One region of the Agrobacterium sp. 22-226-1 genome, then DNA from elsewhere that is predicted to be linked to it. Evidence: predicted binding sites of a transcription regulator. Region 1 holds the regulator's gene; each other region holds the start of a gene.

Region 1 (5,246 bases):
TCATTGCCGATCGGCGTCGCGGCCTCCATCTATCTCGAGGAATTCGCCCCGAAGAACCGTCTGACGGATCTTATCGAGGTGAATATCAACAATCTCGCGGCCGTTCCTTCGATTGTCTACGGTCTGCTCGGCCTCTCGGTCTTCATCAACTTCATGGGCTTTCCGCGCTCGGCCTCGCTGGTCGGCGGCCTCGTCCTGACGCTGATGACCCTGCCGACGATCATCATCGCGACCCGCGCTGCCCTGAAGGCCGTGCCGCCGTCAATCCGCGCCGCCGCCCTCGGCCTCGGCGCTTCCAAGATGCAGACGATCTTCCACCATGTGCTGCCGCTCGCCATGCCCGGCATTCTGACCGGCACCATCATCGGCCTCGCCCACGCGCTGGGCGAAACGGCGCCGCTGCTCCTGATCGGCATGGTGGCATTCGTAGCGAATTACCCGACAACGCCGATGGATCCGTCCACGGCCCTGCCGGTGCAGATTTACATGTGGGCGAACGAAGCCGAGCGCGCCTTTGTCGAAAGGACATCCGGCGCTATCATCATCCTGCTTCTGTTCCTCATCGTCATGAATGTTGGCGCAATCCTGTTGCGTCGCCGCTTCGAACGGCGCTGGTAGAAGGAGCTTGAGCAATGAACATGTTGTCGGAAGCAGCAGTTGAAAAGGCGCTGGACAAGAAAATGAATGAAGTCTCATACAAGATGATCGGCAAGGACGTTTCGGTTTATTACGGCGAAAAGCGCGCGCTTTACGACGTGAACCTCAACGTTCGGGAAAATACGGTGACCGCGCTTATCGGCCCGTCCGGCTGCGGCAAATCCACCTTCCTGCGTACCCTGAACCGTATGAACGACACGATTGACGGTTGCCGGGTCACCGGCAAGATCACGCTCGACACCGACGATATCTACGATCAGGCGATTGACGTCGTGGAATTGCGCGCCCGCGTCGGCATGGTGTTCCAGAAGCCGAATCCCTTCCCGAAGTCGATCTACGAAAACATTTCCTACGGCCCGCGCATCCATGGTCTCGCCCGCAACAAGGCGGATATGGACCAGATCGTCGAGCAGAGCCTGCAGAAGGCGGGTCTCTGGAACGAGGTTAAGGATCGTCTGCACGAATCCGGCACCGGTCTTTCCGGCGGTCAGCAGCAGCGTCTGTGCATCGCACGCGCAGTTGCCGTCAGCCCGGAAGTGATCCTGATGGACGAGCCCTGCTCGGCTCTCGACCCTATCGCGACCGCAAAGGTCGAAGAATTGATCCACGAGCTGCGCACCAATTACACCATCGTCATCGTCACGCACTCCATGCAGCAGGCGGCGCGTGTTTCCCAGCGCACGGCCATGTTCCATCTTGGTCATCTTGTCGAGGAAAACGAAACCGACAAGATGTTCACCAATCCGGATGACCAGCGCACGCAGGATTACATCATGGGCCGCTTCGGCTGATCCCGGCCGGCGCTTTATCGAAACCGTACAAGACTGGTGCTTCTGCCGTGCCCGCTTCCGGGTACGCGCATGCAGGCCAAGCCGGAGGACTAGACCATGACACAGACAACGACCCATTCGCACATCGTTTCCGTTTATGACGATGAATTGAAGTTTCTGACGCGCCGCATCGCCGAAATGGGCGGTCTTGCGGAGCAGATGTGCGCCGACGCCGTGCGTGCGCTCGTCAATTCCGATGCCGCGCTCGCCCAGAAGGTCATTTCCGACGATGCGATCCTCGACCACGCCGAGCGCGAGATCGGCGACAAGGCCATCGTCACCATCGCCAAACGCCAGCCGATGGCGGCAGACCTTCGCGAGATCATTGGCACGCTGCGTATCGCCGCTGACCTTGAGCGTGTCGGCGACCTTGGCAAGAACACCGCCAAGCGTGTGATTGCGGTTGCCGGCACCGGCGTGCCGCGCAAGCTTGCCCGTGGCATCGAACACCTGTCGGAACTGGCGCTGGTGCAGCTCAAGGAAGTGCTGGACGTCTATTCCACGCGTTCCGCCGAGAAGGCCAATGCCATTCGCGAGCGCGACGAGGAAATCGACGCCATGTACACGTCGCTCTTCCGTGAGCTTCTGACCTATATGATGGAAGATCCGCGCAATATCACCACCTGCACGCATCTCCTGTTCTGCGCCAAGAACATCGAGCGTATCGGCGACCACGCCACCAATATCGCCGAGACGATCTATTACATGACCACCGGCAGCCAACCGGAGGGCGAACGTCCGAAGGACGACAGTTCCAACACGCTCGGTTCGGTGACCGAGTAACAGACAGGCAACGGCTTGCGGAGTTAGTATATGGTGCCCAAGATTGCAGTTGTGGAAGACGAGGAAGCGCTGAGCGTCCTGCTTCGTTACAATCTCGAGGCTGAGGGATATGACGTCGACACGATACCCCGTGGAGACGAGGCAGAAATCAGGCTGCAGGAACGTATTCCGGACCTCCTTATCCTGGATTGGATGCTTCCCGGCGTTTCCGGTATCGAACTGTGCCGTCGGCTCAGGATGCGGCCGGAAACCGAGCGCCTGCCCATCATCATGCTGACGGCGCGCGGCGAAGAAAGCGAACGGGTTCGCGGTCTTGCCACCGGCGCGGACGATTATGTCGTCAAGCCGTTTTCGACGCCGGAACTCATGGCCCGCGTCAAGGCCATGCTGCGTCGGGCCCGCCCCGAGGTTCTGTCTTCGGTGCTGAAATGCGGGGATATCGAACTGGATCGTGAGACCCATCGCGTTCACCGCAAGAGCCGCGAAGTACGCCTCGGCCCGACGGAATTCCGCTTGCTGGAATTCCTGATGACCTCTCCCGGCCGGGTGTTTTCCCGCTCGCAGTTGCTGGATGGCGTCTGGGGTCACGATATCTATGTGGATGAACGTACCGTCGACGTGCATGTCGGACGTCTGCGCAAGGCGCTCAATTTTTCGCACATGCAGGATGTCATCCGCACCGTGCGCGGCGCCGGATATTCAATGGAAGCCTGAGAAAACCGAAACCGATGGTTTCACCCGGGATAAATTCCCCCCAAATCAGAAGGAACGGTGTCGGGCCTTTCGATTTTGAACCTTCCGCACATGCGTATCCTTGTTCTTTTGAAGGCGATAGAAGGTCCGCTGAAAGCCGGATTGCGCGGTGAAACCTGACGGGAGGAGGGCGCGGCACGTCGCCGACAAATTCTGAGCATTTGCCGCAAGGGCCCATCGCGGCTTCACATCCGGAGAATGCGCAAGAACAGGGATTGGGAGCGCCTCTTAAACAACGTGGGCTCCGCGTTTGAACCACTTTGGATTCCGCCATAAAAAAACGGGCCCGAAGGCCCGTAGTTTTTGAGTGTCGAATGCGTGCCGCAACACTCAAGCCTTGCGACGCTCGCTTACCGGCTGGTAGGCAAGCTTTGCATGGAACTTGCAATAGGGCGAAGATTCCAGTGCTTCACAACCGCAGAAATGGAAATCATCCTTCAGCGGATCGCCGACCGGCCACTTGCAGGTGCGCTCCGTCAGTTCCGTCAGCGTCAGGCGGCGGGAAATCGGCGTAACGACATTTTTGGAGGGAACGTAATCGAGAACTTCGGCGGTCTCGATATCGATCTCCTCGTGCAGCGCCGTTGCCGCGCTCGAGCGGTTCAAGGCGCGTGCAGGTGCTGCGCTGACGCGGGTCGCGAAATTCGTCGCGCGCGGGGCAGGGGCAGCGGTGCGCTTGGGCGCGGAACGCGCCGAAGTAACCGGGCCGCCGGCCTTCACGCGTCCCGGCAGGTTGAGGCGATGGACCTTGCCGATGACGGCATTGCGGCTCACGCCGCCCAGCTGCGCTGCTATCTGGCTGGCGCTAAGCCCCTCGGACCACAATTTCTTGAGTTTTTCGACTCGTTCGTCTGTCCAGTTCATGCCGCTTCTCCGCTTGTCGCGTATAATGTCGGCAGAATCCCTCTCCGCCTCGCGGGCGTGCCGCGAGCGTGGTTTCTGCCTGATTTTTGGTGACTAGTTCCGCCGCAATGCAGTCTAGTAATTAGCGATTAACCTAGTGCCACGCAGACTCCGTGGCAAGAGTCGCGGGAATCATCTCGAATCGATTTTCCGGTTTTCCCCAACTTGCTGGCGAGTTGAGTCTGAAAGGCAACACCTTGGGCCTCATCCGCCGCCACCTACTAGGGCTTGAGAAGCCCGGGAAACGCGGACTTTTGTTGACATCGGCAGGCGAAGTGACAATAGTGCCCCTGCCGCCGCGAGGCGGCATTTTTGATTTTCAGGCAAGGGATAACCCCGAAAGCCTATTGACAACCGTCTGACAGCGCATCCGCGCAAGGAGTGATACAGCCATGGCCGAAGCCGCCGCGCCATTGTTCGATACGTTTGCAAGAGCCCCCCTGCGCTTCGAGCGAGGCGAGGGCGTCTGGCTGTTCACGGAAAGCGGCGAACGATATCTGGATTTTGCAGCCGGCGTCGCGGTCAACTCGCTGGGCCACGCCCATCCGCACCTCGTTGAGGCGATCAAGACCCAGGCCGAGAAGGTCTGGCACGTCTCGAACCTTTATGAAGTGCCGGGCCAGGAAAAGCTCGCAAAGCGCCTGACGGAAGCGACATTCGCAGACAAGGTCTTCTTCACCAATTCCGGCGCGGAAGCGCTGGAATGCGCGATCAAGACCGCGCGCCGTTATCATTATTCCAAGGGGCATCCGGAAAAGTTCCGGATTATCACTTTCGAAGGCGCCTTCCATGGCCGCACGCTGGCGACGATTGCCGCCGGCGGCCAGCAGAAATATCTGGAAGGCTTCGGTCCCAAGGTCGAAGGTTTCGACCAGGTGCCGTTCGGTGATGTCGATGCGCTGAAAGCCGCCATCACGGCCGAGACGGCCGCGCTTCTGATCGAGCCCATTCAGGGTGAGGGCGGCATTCGCGCACCCAGCAAGGAATTCCTGCAGCTGCTGCGGTCGCTCTGCGATGAGCATGGCATGCTGCTGATTTTCGATGAGGTCCAGACCGGCGTTGGCCGTACGGGCAAGCTCTTTGCCTATGAGCAGACGGGCGTTGCGCCGGATATCATGGCGGTTGCCAAGGGTATCGGCGGCGGTTTCCCGCTCGGCGCCTGCCTTGCGACGGCGGATGCCGCTTCCGGCATGACGGCGGGCGTGCATGGCACCACCTATGGCGGCAACCCGCTGGCCATGGCTGTCGGCAACGCCGTGCTCGATGTCGTCCTCTCCGAGGGCTTTTTGGAAAAGGTCCGTGATGTCGCGCTGGTCTTCC
Region 2 (5,246 bases), on a different contig from region 1:
GGCAACGCCGGGCAAAACATCCGCTATCAGCGTCTTCCTTCAATCACCGATCCCGGAACCGGTTGGTGATCGGATAACGCCGGTCACGCCCAAAGTTCTTCTTGGTGATCTTCACGCCCGGCGCCGATTGCCGGCGCTTGTATTCGGCGAGATAAAGCAGATGCTCCACCCGGTGCACCGTCGCCACATCATGGCCGCGAGCCAGAATTTCCTCAACCGACATTTCCTTCTCGACGAGGCATTCCAGAATATCGTCCAGCACCGGATAGGGCGGCAGCGAATCCTGGTCGGTCTGGTTGGGGCGCAATTCGGCCGAGGGCGCCTTGGAGATGATATTGGCCGGGATCACCTCGCCGGAAGGGCCGAGCGCGCCCGGCGGCACATGGGCGTTGCGCCAGCTGGAAATGGCATAGACCTGCATCTTGTAGAGGTCCTTGATGGGGTTGAAACCGCCATTCATATCGCCGTAGAGCGTGGCATAACCCACTGACATTTCCGACTTGTTGCCCGTCGTCACCACCATCGAGCCAAACTTGTTCGAGACGGCCATCAAGATGGTGCCGCGCGTGCGGCTCTGCAGGTTTTCCTCGGTAATGCCCTCTTCCGTGCCCTCGAAGAGATCGGAAAGCGCCGAGAGGAAACCCTCCACCGGCTCTGAAATCGGCACGATGTCGTAACGGCAGCCCAGCGCTTTCGCGCAATCGGCCGCATCCTTCAGCGATTCTTCCGAGGTATAACGGTAAGGCAGCATGATGCAGCGCACCCGCTCCTCGCCCAGCGCGTCGACGGCAAGGGCGGCACAGATGGCCGAATCGATACCGCCGGAAAGGCCGAGAACCACGCTCTTGAAGCCGTTCTTGTTGACGTAATCGCGGAAGCCCAGCATGCAGGCGCGATAGTCCGCCTCCTCGCCTTCGGGAATCTTCGAGAAAGGTCCGCTGTCGCAATGCCAGCCGTCTGCCGTGCGTTTCCAGTCGGTGACGGCAAGTGTTGCCTCGAACTGGCTCATCTGGAAGGCAAGCGTCTTATCGGCATTGAAGCCGAAGCTCGCGCCGTCGAACACCAGCTCGTCCTGCCCGCCCAGCTGGTTGGCGAAAACGAGCGGCAGGCCGCTTTCGATAACCTGCCGCAGCGCCACCTGATGGCGCACATCCAGCTTGCCGCGATAATAGGGCGAACCGTTCGGCACCAGCAGGATTTCCGCCCCGCTTTCGGCCAGCGTCTCGCAGACACCCATATCGTTCCAGATTTCCTCACAGATCGGAATACCGATCCTGACCCCACGGAAATTATAGGGACCGGAAATTGAGCCCTCGGCGAAAACACGCTTCTCGTCGAATTCGCCGTAATTCGGCAGGTCGATCTTGTCGCGCAGCGCGATGATCTTGCCGCCATCCAGAAGCGCCACAGAATTATGCCGGCCCGTCTCACCCTGCCGCGGAAAACCGATGACGATGCCCGGCCCGCCATCGGCAGTTTCCGCCGCCAGCTCTTCCACGGCCTTCAGGCATGCTTTCAGGAAAGCCGGCTTCAGCACCAGATCTTCCGGCGGATAGCCGGATATGAACAGCTCGGTCAGAAGCAGAAGATCGGCGCCCTGCGTCGCCGCATCGGCCCTTGCCTCGCGCGCCTTGGCGAGATTGCCCGCCACGTCGCCAACGGTGGGATTGAACTGCCCGACGGCAATCCGGAGATGGTTCTGGATATCGTGTCTGTCGCTCATAGCTTTTCAATACCGCGCCCGTGGCCGCTCCGCAACGCGGCAATTGCATGGCGACGCCCGTTACGCATGGCAGGCGCGCGTTCACGCTAAGGTTATCGCCGCACCGGCCAGACTCTTCAAAGTTCATGTCGCGTTCATCGCGCTTATGTGACAGTTACATGACACTTTTGCGACACCCGATTCACCTCCCCCGGATCGGCCGTGCCGCCTGCAATACCGGAGTATGGGTTTGAGAGATTCGGCGCCAAAAACAACGGCTTCCGAAAAGGCTGGTTTCGTCTTTTCGCCTGCATGGACAAGGAGCCTTTCCAAGCTTTCGGGCATCGCCTATCCGCTTGCCAATCTGACGGTCGCGTCCGTCGTGCTGGTCGTGGCGCTGGAGTGGATCGCCCGCGGCTCGCTCACGGATGTCGGCGCTTTCCTCACCTCCTCCGCCCGCCCCGGCATGACCACCATTGCCGCCGTGCTCGCCCTTCTCGTGGCGCTGGATGCCCTTCTTGGCAGGCGTTACCTGTCGCTGATCGCGCTTGCGCCGCTCTGCGCGCTGACGGGGCTGATTTCGGCGCAGAAACAGACCTATCTTTCCGATCCGCTTTATCCTTCGGACCTGCTGTTCGGCCGGCAGATCCTCGAGCTTCTGCCGACCATGCTGAAGGCCCAGCCGATGACGGCAGCCCTCGTCGCCCTCGGCATCTGCGCCACGATTGCAGCACTTACGGGCCTCTGGCTGCTGGCGCGCCGCCATTCACCGGGCTTGAGCTGGCGCGAACGCGCCGCTGGTCTCGCGCTGGCGCTGCCGCTTCTTGCCGGCCTTGCCTCGCTTATGGACTATTCACATTATTCCTGGGTGCGCGATCGCCTCAACATCATTCCCATGATGTGGGACCAGCAGGAAAATTACCGCCATAACGGCTTCCTGATGGCCTTCGCCTTCAATATTCCGATGGCCAATGTCTCGGCGCCGCAGGGTTACGGCGAAAACACCATTGCCGACCTGACCTCCGAGCCCGCCGCCTTCGCCGCCAACAAGGACGATTACCCCGATGTCATCATGCTGATGAGCGAATCGCTGTGGGATCCGACGCGGCTGAAAAATGTGAAGCTCTCCGCCGATCCCATGCCGACGATCCGCGCCAAACAATCCGGCAATGTATTTTCCCCGGAATTCGGCGGCATGACGGCGAATGTGGAATTCGAGGCGCTGACCGGCTTTTCCAACGCCTTCCTGCCCTATGGCAGCATTCCCTATCAGCAATATATCCGTCGCCCGGTGCCCTCGCTCGCCAGCTTCTTCCGTGGCGAAGGTTATTCCGCCATCGCCATGCACCCGTTCCAGGAATGGTTCTGGAACCGCAAGCAGGTCTACGCGAATTTCGGCTTCGAGGAATTTCGTTCCGAAGAGACGCTGCCAGCCATGGAAAAACGCGGCAACTTCGCCTCCGACGATGCGCTGATGGACGAGATCATGGCGACGGCCGAAAAGGCGCAGAACCCGCTCTTCCTCTTCGCCGTCACCCTTCAGGGACACGGTCCCTACGAGGCGACCCGTTACGCCGAAAACACCATCGGCATCGAAGGCGATCTTTCCGCCTCGGCCTCGCAGGCGCTGGCCACCTATTCCCAAGGGGTGGCGGAAGCTGACGAAGCGCTGCTGAAACTGATGCGCTGGGCGAAGAAGCGCGACCGTGAAACCATCGTCGTCCTTTTCGGCGACCATCTGCCGCCGCTCGGCCAGACCTTCGTGGAAAGCGGCTACATGCCGGGCATGGTGGCCAGCCGCCGCGCGCCGCTGGAGGTGATGAAGAAGGAACACGAGACGCCGCTCGTCGTCTGGTCCTCAAAGAAGGGCGTGCGCAAGAATATCGGCACAATCAGCCCGGCGCTTTTGCCCTTTCACGTGCTGAAAACGGCGGGCTTCTCCGATCCATTCTACACCGGCACGCTGGGCGAAGTGCAGCAGGCCTTTTCCGTCATCGACCGGCATATGCTGGTGACGACCGACGGCAAGGCCCTGCCCGACTGGTCGATCGCGCCCAATGCCGTTCCCGACGTGGTGCGCGATTACCGCCTGCTGCAATTCGACATGATGTTCGGCCAGCAATATGGCCGCGAGCGCTTCTTCCCCGGTTTCAACTGGCTGCACGAGGGCACGCCATCGGTCTGATGTTTTTCGGCGGGGACGCCTGAACCGCATGGCGGTGGAAATCGTTTGAATTCCACCGCCATGCGGGTTTATCTCGAGATAACATCCGCATCGCCCCATCAGAACCGGAGACACACCGTGTCAGATATCTCCGACTATATCGTTTCGCATTTCAAGCGTTCCTCTCGCGAAATCGGCGAAGTGGAGCGGCGCATTCTGGAACTGTCGCACCAGAAGAAGCTGGTTTCGAGCGACACCAATGCGGAATTTTCCGCTGGCGCCAGTCTCGGCGACAGGTTGGCCGATAATATCGCCAGGGTCGGCGGCTCCTGGGGTTTCATCCTCGGTTTCTGCTTTTTCCTGATCTTCTGGGCTATCATCAACACCATCATCCTGACGACCGGCGCCTTCGATCCCTACCCCTTCATCTTCCTCAACCTGCTGCTTTCCATGCTGGCGGCCATTCAGGCGCCGATCATCATGATGTCGCAGAACCGCCAGGCCGCGCGCGACCGTTTCGAGGCCGCCAAGGACTACGAGGTGAACCTGAAGGCCGAGCTTGAGGTTCTTTCCCTGCATGAAAAGATCGATGTGAAGGTGCTGGCCGAACTGGCCGCGCTCCGGCAGGACCTTGCAGCCCTTCACCGCCATGTCACCCGCAAGGAAGACTGACGCCGGAAAATTCATCCCCGCTTTTCCCCACCCCGCGACGCGCTGTTAGATTGAACGCAGTCCCGCCGGGTGGACGCCAGACGTGGCGGAAACCGAGGGACGGTCCTGGTGGTGGAACGCTGGCAACGTTCGTGGAAAGGACCATTTCGCAAAAGGCGGTGCACCGCCGCTTGCGAAATACGGCATGGCGAAAGACCCGGCTGCGCAACGCATCCGACCCACACCAACCTCAACCGAAGCGCAGCCGGGCAATCGCCGGACGGACGCTGAGTATCCCCGACCGGCAACGCCGGGCGGGATGAAGCTGTTGGGTTTTTGGGCGTTTTTTTTGGAAAAGTCGACCGAGGTGCGTGTGGCTTACCCCCCCTCTGCCCTGCCGGGCATCTCCCCCTCAAGGGGGGAGATCGCCTCGTGGTTGGGTCTCGCCCATCTCAACATTTGCGAATGGAGTAGTGGTAGCACCTCCTGCCGATCTCCCCCTTGAGGGGGAGATGCCCGGCAGGGCAGAGGGGGGTAAGCTCCACGCACCTCCGCCCTCCATGAATCGCACAACCTCCTGAAACCTCACCCCCAGTTACGAATCCGTCAGATTCTTACGCTACAGATTGACGCAGGCGTTTGTTGCATTGCACTCTTGCGGGCAAGGCTGAAGGGGAATCACTCCCCATCGTCAAAATGGCATCACGACCATTTCGCGGCGACGCCATA
Region 3 (5,246 bases), on a different contig from region 1:
TTCTCGCGCTCGCCGCCGCGGCGCATGCGGCGGAAAAGGAGTTTCCGGCAAAGCTCGTTTCGCACGCCATTCTGCCTGCCAACACCATGATCGCCGCACCTGCCGATGCGCCGGAGCACCTCAAGACCTCCGCCAAATTCACCACGGCCGACCGCAAGCGCGCCGAGGGCCTCGGCACCGTGCCCGGCAAGGACGGCGTGCGCCTGACCGGCCTTTCCATGCCGTTCAACGGCCAGCCGATGCAGGGCTTTTCCGGCATCAGGGCGATGCCGGACGGCAGCTTCTGGAGCCTTTCCGACAACGGTTTCGGTTCCAAGCTCAATTCCAGTGACGCCATGCTGATGCTTCACCATCTGAAGTTCGACTGGGACGCCGGCAAGGTCAACGCGCTTGAAACCGTGTTCCTCTCCGATCCCGACATGAAGGCGCCCTTCCCCATCGTTCTGGAAGGTTCGAGCAAGCGTTATCTGACGGGTGCGGATTTCGACGTCGAATCCATTCAGCCGGTCGCTGACGGTTTCTGGGTCGGCGAAGAATTCGGCCCCTACATTCTGAAATTCACCCGCGACGGCAAGCTGACCGATGTGATCTCGACCAAGGCCGGCGACATCGAGGTGAAATCTCCCGACCATCCGGCTCTTGCCCTGCCCGGCAATCCCACGCAGAAAATGCCCGCTTTCAACCTGAAGCGTTCCGGCGGTTATGAGGGCATGGCACTCTCCAAGGACGGTTCGAAGCTCTATGGCCTGCTGGAAGGCCCGCTCTACATGGCCGACGGCCAGGTGGAAAAAACCGAAGACGGCGCGACCGCGCTGCGCATCATCGAACTCGACACCGCCAAGAAGGCGTGGACCGGCCGCAGCTGGCTTTATCCGCTGGCGGAAGGCGGCGAGGCAATCGGCGACTTCAACATGCTGGATGACACCACCGCCCTCGTCATTGAGCGCGACAACGGCGCCGGCACGGCCGACAAGGCCTGCGCCGACCCCAAGGCTGCGGCTGCGGACTGCTTCGCCCGCCCTGCCAAGCTGAAGCGCATCTACAAGATCGAATTCAACGACGCCAATGTCGGCAAGGCCGCCCGCAAGATCGGCTATATCGACCTGATGAAGATTTCCGACCCGGATAACAAGAAGCGTCAGGGCGGCGGCAACGGCTATTACGACATGCCTTTCGTCACCATCGAGAATGTCGACCGCGTCGATGCCACCCATATCATCGTCGGCAACGACAACAACCTGCCCTTCTCGGCCGGCCATGCGCTGGACAAGGCTGACGACAACGAATTCGTCCTGCTGGACGTCAAGGACCTGCTCGAGGCGAAGTAAGACCACGGCTGCTGTCACTTGCTTTGACGGCCGCGAATGATCCGGACGGAGCGCCCGGCAGACACAAATGTCTGCATGGCGCTCCGTTCCGATTTTCCAGAGCTAGCGGAAAAGAAGACGTTTCATGCAGGACCATGCAGAAAGACTTTATTACGCCCTGAAGAAAAGCTGGTCGGGCGAGACGAGCGGCCTCTGGTCGCGCGAAAACCCTGCCAAGGGGCAAGGCAGCGTCACCGCGCTGGTGGTGCAGGATATTTTCGGCGGCGAGCTTGCCAAAACCGCTGTCAGCGGTGCCGACCATTTTTACAATATCGTCGAAGGCACCCGCTGGGATTTTACCTTCAGCCAGTTCGATATTCCGGTCGGTTATCAGGACAGGCTTGCCAGCCGCACGGAAGCCATGGCGACGATAACGCCGCTGCAATATGCCTATCTCAGCGCCTGCATCCGCAAGGCGCTCGGGCACAGCTGAGCCGTTAGCAAAATAGTGCCAGCCCATTGCCGTTTCGATCCGCGCATCGCGGCACGGTGGCCAGCCAGGGTGTTGCGTTTCAGGACCACGATGTCAATCTTTCCTGCAAAGCGGACACAATCCTTGCGATAATATCGCCCGCTGGAATGGTTGCACCGACAGGAGAGATATTCGATGAGTGAGAGTTGTCCGGTCCTGACACCGGCGGAACGACAGGTACAGGACATATTGGAGCGCACGGAAGCAGCGATGATGGCCACCATTCACGCAGCGCTCGAGCGTGCCAGCAAAGAGGTCACTGAGGCATTCCGGGCCGTCGATTCAGACATGCAGCCGCCGCCCCACGACTATTTTGCCGCTGTCGCCCATCAGCAGCTCTTCCTGATGTTATGCGGAGCCGACCCGAAAACCTTCGAGGGCGGAGACCCCGAAATTGCCGGCCACATCATTCGGAACGCGCAAAACATATCCGACCACTATTGGAAGAAAACGCCTGCCGCGGCGGATGTCCCCGGCAAGTGATACATTCCGAGTGACGACAGGATTTCGCGTCACGCGGTATCGCGCGTGATCTGCGTTTTAGAAAGGAGGCCCGGCCCGGCCCCTATGGCCATTCCACGTCACAGCACCTTCATCATCGCCGGTTAAGCAGGCGCAAATCCGGGAGGCTGGAATGGATTCGACCGTACAGATCAAGCGCCCGAAAATCGCAGAGACCGTCATCCATGCGACGGCGCGCATAAGAGATTCCGATATCGGCGAATGCTGCGAAATTCTGGCTGACACCTCCCTGCACAATGCCGACCTCGGCAATTACTCCTATCTTGGCCCCCGTTGCATGGTGGGCGATGCAACGATCGGAAAATTCTGCGCCATCGCCGCAGAGGTCAGGATAGGCGCTCCGAACCATCCGATGGACCGGCCATCCATGCACCGTTTCAGCTATTGCCCTGAATATTATTCTGCGGATGCCGTGCGCGATAACGCCTTTTTCGACCGGCGCAGGGAGGACCGCGCCGTCATCGGTCACGATGTCTGGATCGGTCACGGCGTTATCGTCTTGCCGGGTGTCACGGTTGGAGACGGGGCAGTGCTCGCCGCCGGCGCGGTCGTCACCAGAGACGTGCCGCCCTACACCATCGTCGGCGGCGTTCCCGCAAAGATCATTCGCGAACGATTTTCGCGACCCATCGCGGAAAAGCTTGCATCAATCGCATGGTGGGACTGGCCATTCGAAACTATCATGGCGCGGCTTTCAGACTTTCAGTCGAGCGACATAGAAGCCTTTTGCGAGCGCTGGTCCTAGCGGACGCAAGAACCGTCCTGTCGCGAAACAGAAACGCGCCGTTCGTTATTCGAACACGAACGCCAGCCGCTTGCCCGTCAGCTTCGCCAGTTGCTGCAAACGCCCGTCCAGTCGCTCGCCGGCGAAATCGCAATAATCGTGCGGCACGACGAATTCCAGATCGAGATCGGGATTGCCGGATTTGCGGAATTTGAGGTGGTCGACGACGCCCGGCATCGAGGCCGAGAAGAGATAGACGACGCGCAGCAAGCCGCCGAGCAATTTACCAAGCTCCTGCAACCGGTCGCCCGCCATGGCGGCGAGCGGCTGTGTGGTGCCGTTGTCGTTCAGACCTTCGAAGCGATAATAATTGGCGAGCGCAATATAGGCGCGGCCGGGATGGGTGATCGCCACGAAGGAAGAATGGGCGATGATGTTGAGCGCCTGCAATCCGCGATAATCGGGATGGGCGCGCCAGCTGATATCGGCGAGAAGGCAGGCCGCCTGCCGGTAACGGCTCTCCTCTTCGGTCTCGTCAACGCCGAAGACCGGGAAGGTGCGGCCGCTCCAGTCCGCCAGTTCGCGCGCATGTTCCGGCGAGCGGGCGCGCAGAATGGCAAGTTCATCGGCGGCGACCAGCAGCGGATCGGAATCCCGTTCTTCTTCAGTCAACAGCGAATAGAGATAACCTTCGCGCACGCCCTGTGCCGAGAAGGCGATCCTGGCCGGCTTCATCATTTTCAGAACTTCGCGCATGGCGATGGCGCCGAAGGGCAGAAGCGAGCGGCGGTTCTTGGAGACCGCCTGCCAGGCCGGGTCCTTGCTATCCCGGGAGACGATGACCTCTTCGAGAAAATTCAGCATTTCCTCCAGCGGCAATTCGTAGCCCTGCATCATATGCAGCGGATAGCCCGATATCTCCATATGCAGCTTGGCGATGTTTCGCCAGGTGCCGCCCACCGCGTAAAAGGTGCGCCCCTCACCAGCCGCCAGAAGCTTGGCGAAGGATTTGACGTGTTTTCTGGCAATCGTCGCCGCTTTTTCCAGCGAGCCGTCCGACTGCTCCGACAGTCGCAGGCCGCCGAGCGGCAGGGTGATGCCCTCGCCGCAGCTCTTGCCCTTGATGTCGATGAGTTCGAGCGAACCGCCGCCGAGGTCACCGGCGATGCCGTCTGGATCATGGAAACCGCTGATCACGCCATAGGCGGAATAAAGCGCTTCCTTTTCGCCTGACAGTACCTCGATCTCGCAGCCGAGAATGGCTTCGGCCTCGCGGATGAAATCCGGGCCGTTTTCCGCCTCACGCGCCGCAGCCGTCGCCAGCACGTAGAGCTTCTGCGCCTGCGCCTGCTCGGAAAGGACATGGAAACGCCGAAGCGCCATCAGCGCCCGGCTGACGCCTTCCTCATGCATGCGGCCCGTCAGCGCCAGTCCCTTGCCAAGGCCGCACAGGACCTTTTCATTGAACAGCACCGCAGGCGCGCGGGAAAGACCTTCATATACGACGAGACGAACGGAGTTCGAACCAATATCTATGACGGAAACGGGGGCAAGGCCGGTCAGCCGCCCCTGTGCTTCTGATCGAGTCATTCAGCCTGTTTCTTGCGGGACGAAATCAACCCGGCAATCAATTTGGGCGCACTGGATTTCAAGGCTTCACCACGTCCGGAAAGGCTGGGATTGGTCATGAAATAGTGCTGCGCGTTGAACGGTTCTTCGCCTTTACGCACCTCGATGCGCCTCGACGTTCCGTCCGCAAGTATCTCGTAGCTCTGCTGGTTGTCAATGAGATTGCCCAGCATAATCTGTGAAAGAACCTGCTCATGCACGGTGGGATTGGTGAGCGGAACCAGCGTTTCCACGCGCCGATCAAGGTTGCGCGGCATCATGTCGGCCGAGCCGATATAGACCAGCGCCTTGTCCGACGGCAGGCCGAAACCATTGCCGAAGCAGAAGATGCGGCTGTGTTCGAGGAAGCGGCCGACGATGGATTTGACGCGGATATTGTCCGACAGACCGGGCACCTGCGGGCGCAGGCAGCAGATGCCGCGCACGACGAGATCGACCTCCACGCCCGCCGCACTGGCGCGATAGAGCGTATCGATGATTTCAGGATCGACCAGCGAATTCATCTTCATCCAGATCGCCGCCGGCGCGCCGC
Region 4 (5,246 bases), on a different contig from region 1:
TCCTTCGCCGCAGCAATGTCGTCGCGCGCCGCAAGAAACACCAGAGTGAATCGGCCTTTTTCGTTCTCGATTCGGCGTATTTCCTCAAGACCCAGCAGGTCGCCATAGAATTTCAGTGATTCGCCAAGGTCTTTGACGCGAACCATTGTGTGCAGATACCGCATTTTCTTCCTCTCCATTACACGGGTCCGGAGCCGTTAAACGCATGATGGCAAGCCCCGGACAAGGACGGCGACATAAAAGCAGCTGCGTAAATCAAAAACTAGGGCTTGCGTGAAACCGTTACCAAGATGTTAATCTGGCGCACAGGAATCAGTTGACCGGTGTATGGCGCGTAATCGAGGGGTTGGCAGGATATGGCTGATAGGATGTCATCGAAAACGATAGTCGATGTCGAGGACCTTTCGGGCGATGCCGTGGACCTGACCGAAATTACCGGCGTCGTGAAGTGGTTCGATGTCGCCAAGGGTTTCGGCTTCATCGTGCCCGACAACGGCACGCAGGATGTGCTGCTGCACGTCTCCTGCCTGCGCCGCGACGGTTACCAGACCATCCTTGAAGGCACGCGCATCGTCGCCCTCATCCAGCGGCGCGACCGCGGTTTCCAGGCGTTCCGCATCCTGTCCATGGACCAGTCGACCGCCGTTCACCCCTCGCAGTTGCCGCCGGTGCGCACCCATGTGCAGGTAACGCCTTCGAGCGGGCTTGAGCGTGCCATCGTCAAGTGGTTCAACCGCACCAAGGGTTTCGGCTTCCTGACGCGCGGCGAAGGAACGGAAGATATTTTCGTGCATATGGAAACGCTGCGCCGTTTCGGCCTGACGGAGCTTCGCCCCGGCCAGGTGGTGCTGGTGCGTTACGGCGATGGCGACAAGGGCCTGATGGCGGCGGAAATCCACCCCGACAACCCGGTCTCCGTCGGGATGTCGCATTGATGTCCGCCCTGCCCCATATGGTGAAAAGCGCCGTTATGGCGCTTCTTTTTTTCACGCTCGCCGCCGTCGCCCAGGCTCAGCAACAGCAGACTTTCACCTCCGAACCGCTGCAGATTGAAACCGCCGGGGGAAAGAACCACGATTTCACTGCGGAACTGGCGCTGAACAACGCCCAGCGCGAACAGGGCCTGATGTTCCGCAAGAACATGCCGCTTGAAAACGGCATGCTGTTCGACTTCGGTGAACCGCGTGACGTCGCCATGTGGATGCGGAACACGCTTATTCCGCTCGACATGCTTTTCATTGGCCGTGACGGCCGTATTACCCATATTCACGAAAACGCGGTTCCGCATTCGGAAGCGATCATCAGCTCCCGCGGGCCAGTAAAATTTGTGCTTGAACTGAATGGCGGCACTGCGAAGCGCTATGGCATCAAGCCGGGCGATATGGTTCGCAGCGCGCAAATCGGCAACCGGAAATAACGTTGCCGCGTTATTGCGTCTGAATGAGCCGGACGAGGTTTCGCCCGGCTGGCGCAATATTCAGTAGACCGGCTCGATATGGCTCAGAATCCGGCAATTGGAAATGGAAGCGGCAAGGTTGATGGCAATGTCGATCGCTTCGACCGAATCGGCCGTGCCTTCCAGATAGATCACATCATTTTCGACAGTTGCCGAAATGCGCGACTTCTCGAGACCCGATTCGAAAGCCAGAGCCGACGTGATTGCCTGGCATACGCCGGCCATGCGGTCTCCGAAGAAGCTTTCCTGAATGCCTGACAAATTGAACATATTCGTTCTCCTTCTTATGGACATAACAACGCCCTGAGGGCGGTTTTGTTCATCTCCGGTTCATCTATTTGTTCATCTTCCATTCATCTTGGAAAATTGGAACCCCCTGATCGATCACATTTTAGGTGATCGGGAACCATTTCGTGAGGCGGGCATTTCGCGCATGGGAGTGTGAAAGGCCTTCAAGGCAGGTAAAACAGGGAGGAAAATGACATGCTGATTAACAGAACGGAGCCGTGTCACCACGCCTCGTGGATGAAGCCGGTGGCGATCCACCTGCCGCTGTGCGTCGCCGTTGAAATCTACAGCCCGCTGGTGGCGCTGGACATGCTGATGTACCGTTGGCCCGAGGAACATGGGCCGGAATATGAAGAGGCGCGCAGGAACTGCCTCGATGCCATCGCCGGCAGGTGCGACATCGAGAAAGCACGGGAATCGTTTCTCATCGCAAGCAGTCATGCCCATATCCTGAACGTCCACTAAAATTCATCGACGGTCATGACGATTGGGCCCTTCCATGCGGAGGGCTTTTCTTTTGCGCGTGGCTTCTGCGACGTTTCCATGCACGGCGCAGCCTGCACACCGGCCGATGATGACATGTAACTGTCACGCAAACGTTATAATCGGCAGAGACGAATTCCATGGAATCGATTGGCGCGCAGACCGCCAAAAGCTTGGGAGTGGAACTGGCCAGCATGGAAACTGTCTTTGCCCTTTGCGCAATTCTGCTCCTCGGCTTCAATCTTCTCGGCATCGTTCTGGCCGGCTGGCGACTGACGAGGCGGGACACGGAAAACGATCTCGTCCGGCAAAAGCCGCCTGTCTCGCTCGTGGTGCCGCTGCGTGGCGTGGAGAACTTCACGCCCCTGACGCTGTCGCGCGCCTTTGAACTCAACTGGCCCGATTATGAGCTGCTGTTCTGCGTCGCCGATGAGTTCGATCCGGTGATCGAAGAAGTTCGCAAAGCGCAAGCCGCCTTCCCCTCGGTTTCCATGCAATTGCTCATTGGCGATGACCGCATCAGCGCCAATCCGAAACTGAACAATTGCGTCAAGGGCTGGCGGGCCGCCCGGCATGAGTGGGTAATTCTGGCCGATTCGAACGTGCTGATGCCGAAATCCTATATTGCGACCATGATGTCAGCCTGGCGGCAGGATAGCGGGCTCGTCTGCTCGCCGCCGCTCGGGTCAAGGCCTGCGGGTTTCTGGGCGCATGTCGAATGCGCCTTCCTCAACGGCTCGCAGGGCCGCTGGCAATATGCGGCGGAAGCGATCGGCATGGGTTTCGCACAGGGCAAGTCGATGTTGTGGAACAAGCCGTTTCTGGAGGACAATGGCGGCATTCGCGCGCTGGCCGCTGAAATCGCCGAAGACGCCGCTTCGACGAAGCTGGTGCGAAGCGCCGGCCGCAAGGTGCATCTGGTCTGCGCCCCCTTCGAACAGCCTCTCGGCCAGCGCCATGCCGGCGAGATCTGGTCGCGCCAGACCCGCTGGGCGCGGCTGCGACGCGTGACCTTCCCGCAATATTTCGCGCCGGAAATCCTCACCGGCGCGCTTCCCCCGCTCCTCTTCGCGCTCGCCGCCGCCGCCATGATGGATGTAAACCTCGCCGCTACCGCCTTTGCCGTCCTTGCCCTCATGTATGTGCCGGAACTTGCGCTCGCGGCCCTCAACCGCTGGCCGATATCGCTCCATACGCTGCCGGCAATGATCACCCGGGACATGATCATGCCCATCGTCTGGGCGCGAAGCTGGATCGGCAGCGCGGTGGCATGGCGCGGCAATGTCATGACGATCGGCACGGCGGAGAGCACTCTGGCCGGTCCGTCCGCGGAATAAATCACAGCTATTTGGAAGAAGTTACGCCGGAAAGCTGATGTTTTGCTTTAAAATGGTCGGAGTGGAGAGATTCGAACTCCCGACCCTCTGGTCCCAAACCAGATGCGCTACCAGACTGCGCTACACTCCGCCGAGGCGATGGCTGGGGAATACACGGTTCACCCGCAGTCCGCAACAGGGAAATTCATCTTTGTTCAGCCACGGCCCCGATGAGCAAAACGTAACCTCGAAACGGCGGCGCAGGATCGGACGGCAAGGGGATAATCGTCTTGACTCTCACCTGAAGTCAGTCCATTTCAAATTCAACGTTCCTGACACGATTTGGTTATTCTATTCAGGTACGTGATGAATAATTCGGGGTGTTGCGCCCCGCTGTCCAACCGGAGCAGTTTCGACATGTCTGCGAAGATTTACCGCCCTGCAAAAACCGCCATGCAATCCGGCAAGGCGAAGACCAATGTCTGGGTTCTGGAATTCGACGCCGAGGTTCCGCGCAAGATCGATCCGATCATGGGCTACACCTCCAGTTCCGACATGAAGCAGCAGCTCAAGCTGACATTCGAGACGCAGGAACAGGCCGAAGCCTATGCCCAGCGCAAGGGCATCGAATACCGCGTCATCCAGCCGAAGGAAGCGACCCGCAAGGTGGTTTCCTACACCGACAATTTCCGTTTCAACCGCACCCAGCCCTGGACGCACTGAAACACGACGATGAAAGTTTTTGCCGGAGTATCGATTGCCCGGCATGACGGCCCCTTAGCTCAACTGGATAGAGCAACTGCCTTCTAAGCAGTAGGTCGCAGGTTCGAGTCCTGCAGGGGTCGCCATCTTTTCTGCAACGCCAGATACGTCCGGATTATCTCAAGGACTCCAAAACTTAGCGTCTGGCGCCTCTGGACTCATTCGGTTTGCAATCAGCCCCTTATGAGGGGGTCCGGCACCCGTCGCAAGGGTGAGGATCAGCTACGCTTCGCTAACAGATTTGGCGCGGCTGCCACAGCCAGTCCCAATGCGGCGGAGATGAAGCCGATAAAGTCGGAGATCGTTTTCAACTCACCTTCGAAACCCATCCCCTGCAGCAATAGGCTTGTTCCGTAAAATAGGGGCAAGACGAACCCAAAGACAGTTATCAGGAATAACGCAACTCTCTGGACAGCCAGCGTCGTCTGACGCGTTGGTTCCCACCGAAGCAGCAGGATGATGACGGCCAGAGCAGAAATGCTCAAGAAAACGTCGATCACCAACTGAGCGTTCACGTTTATCAGGCTGTCATTCGTCCAGAAGTTTATTCCGGAGACAGATACGAGAAGAAAAAACACGATCGAAACCACGATCGCCTCTGTCTTGCTGGACATGCCTGGGTCAAAGACGAGAGCTCCGCAGACGATGCCTACGGTCACGGACAACGGCAAGAGAAGCACTCGCCCCCATTCTCCCGTATTCGTGTTTTTGGTCACACCGGATACGGTTGGGGCAATTGCGTCTAAGAACCACCAGCCGACCCCAACACCTAACAGGCTAAGCACCATAAACGCGCCGAGACTTACCAAAACTCCCACTGTGATAGCCCAAACCGCCCGCCCCATTTTGTCCCCCCGACCGTGGCGCTACTGCTATGCCGAACAATACCGTGGAATCGATCAAGATTAAATGACCGTGCTGAGGCGGCTCTATTCAATGAC

The links. The regulator PhoB, encoded in region 1, activates phosphate uptake and scavenging genes when phosphate is short. The targets are predictions, from matches to a motif close to TGTCATNNANCTGTCAT.
Region 2: a site for PhoB is predicted at 1,871-1,887, ahead of ACQZ5K_RS07660 (LTA synthase family protein). Genes of this name have one in related genera too.
Region 3: a site for PhoB is predicted at 2,419-2,435, ahead of ACQZ5K_RS16860 (DapH/DapD/GlmU-related protein). Genes of this name have one in related genera too.
Region 4: a site for PhoB is predicted at 2,320-2,336, ahead of ACQZ5K_RS09870 (ceramide glucosyltransferase). Genes of this name have one in related genera too.

Annotation. Positions count from the first base shown of each region.
Region 1 covers NZ_JBNWCP010000001.1:355,359-360,604, forward strand. The annotation lists gene pstA (phosphate ABC transporter permease PstA) at 1-618, shown strand, start outside; gene pstB (phosphate ABC transporter ATP-binding protein PstB) at 633-1,448, shown strand; gene phoU (phosphate signaling complex protein PhoU) at 1,545-2,270, shown strand; gene phoB (phosphate regulon transcriptional regulator PhoB) at 2,301-2,984, shown strand; gene ACQZ5K_RS01780 (GcrA family cell cycle regulator) at 3,354-3,887, opposite strand; gene ACQZ5K_RS01785 (acetylornithine transaminase) at 4,319-5,246, shown strand, end outside.
Region 2 covers NZ_JBNWCP010000003.1:388,167-393,412, forward strand. The annotation lists gene ACQZ5K_RS07655 (NAD+ synthase) at 44-1,723, opposite strand; gene ACQZ5K_RS07660 (LTA synthase family protein) at 1,947-3,887, shown strand; gene ACQZ5K_RS07665 (DUF1003 domain-containing protein) at 4,005-4,538, shown strand.
Region 3 covers NZ_JBNWCP010000009.1:137,397-142,642, reverse strand. The annotation lists gene ACQZ5K_RS16875 (esterase-like activity of phytase family protein) at 1-1,328, shown strand, start outside; gene ACQZ5K_RS16870 (YunG family protein) at 1,453-1,800, shown strand; gene ACQZ5K_RS16865 (hypothetical protein) at 1,975-2,322, shown strand; gene ACQZ5K_RS16860 (DapH/DapD/GlmU-related protein) at 2,474-3,106, shown strand; gene ppx (exopolyphosphatase) at 3,152-4,675, opposite strand; gene ACQZ5K_RS16850 (RNA degradosome polyphosphate kinase) at 4,672-5,246, opposite strand, start outside.
Region 4 covers NZ_JBNWCP010000004.1:364,139-369,384, reverse strand. The annotation lists gene ACQZ5K_RS09895 (VOC family protein) at 1-164, opposite strand, end outside; gene ACQZ5K_RS09890 (cold-shock protein) at 357-935, shown strand; gene ACQZ5K_RS09885 (DUF192 domain-containing protein) at 935-1,417, shown strand; gene ACQZ5K_RS09880 (BON domain-containing protein) at 1,478-1,726, opposite strand; gene ACQZ5K_RS09875 (DUF982 domain-containing protein) at 1,940-2,209, shown strand; gene ACQZ5K_RS09870 (ceramide glucosyltransferase) at 2,422-3,564, shown strand; tRNA gene ACQZ5K_RS09865 (tRNA-Pro) at 3,618-3,694, opposite strand; gene ACQZ5K_RS09860 (ETC complex I subunit) at 3,961-4,266, shown strand; tRNA gene ACQZ5K_RS09855 (tRNA-Arg) at 4,315-4,391, shown strand; gene ACQZ5K_RS09850 (hypothetical protein) at 4,524-5,150, opposite strand.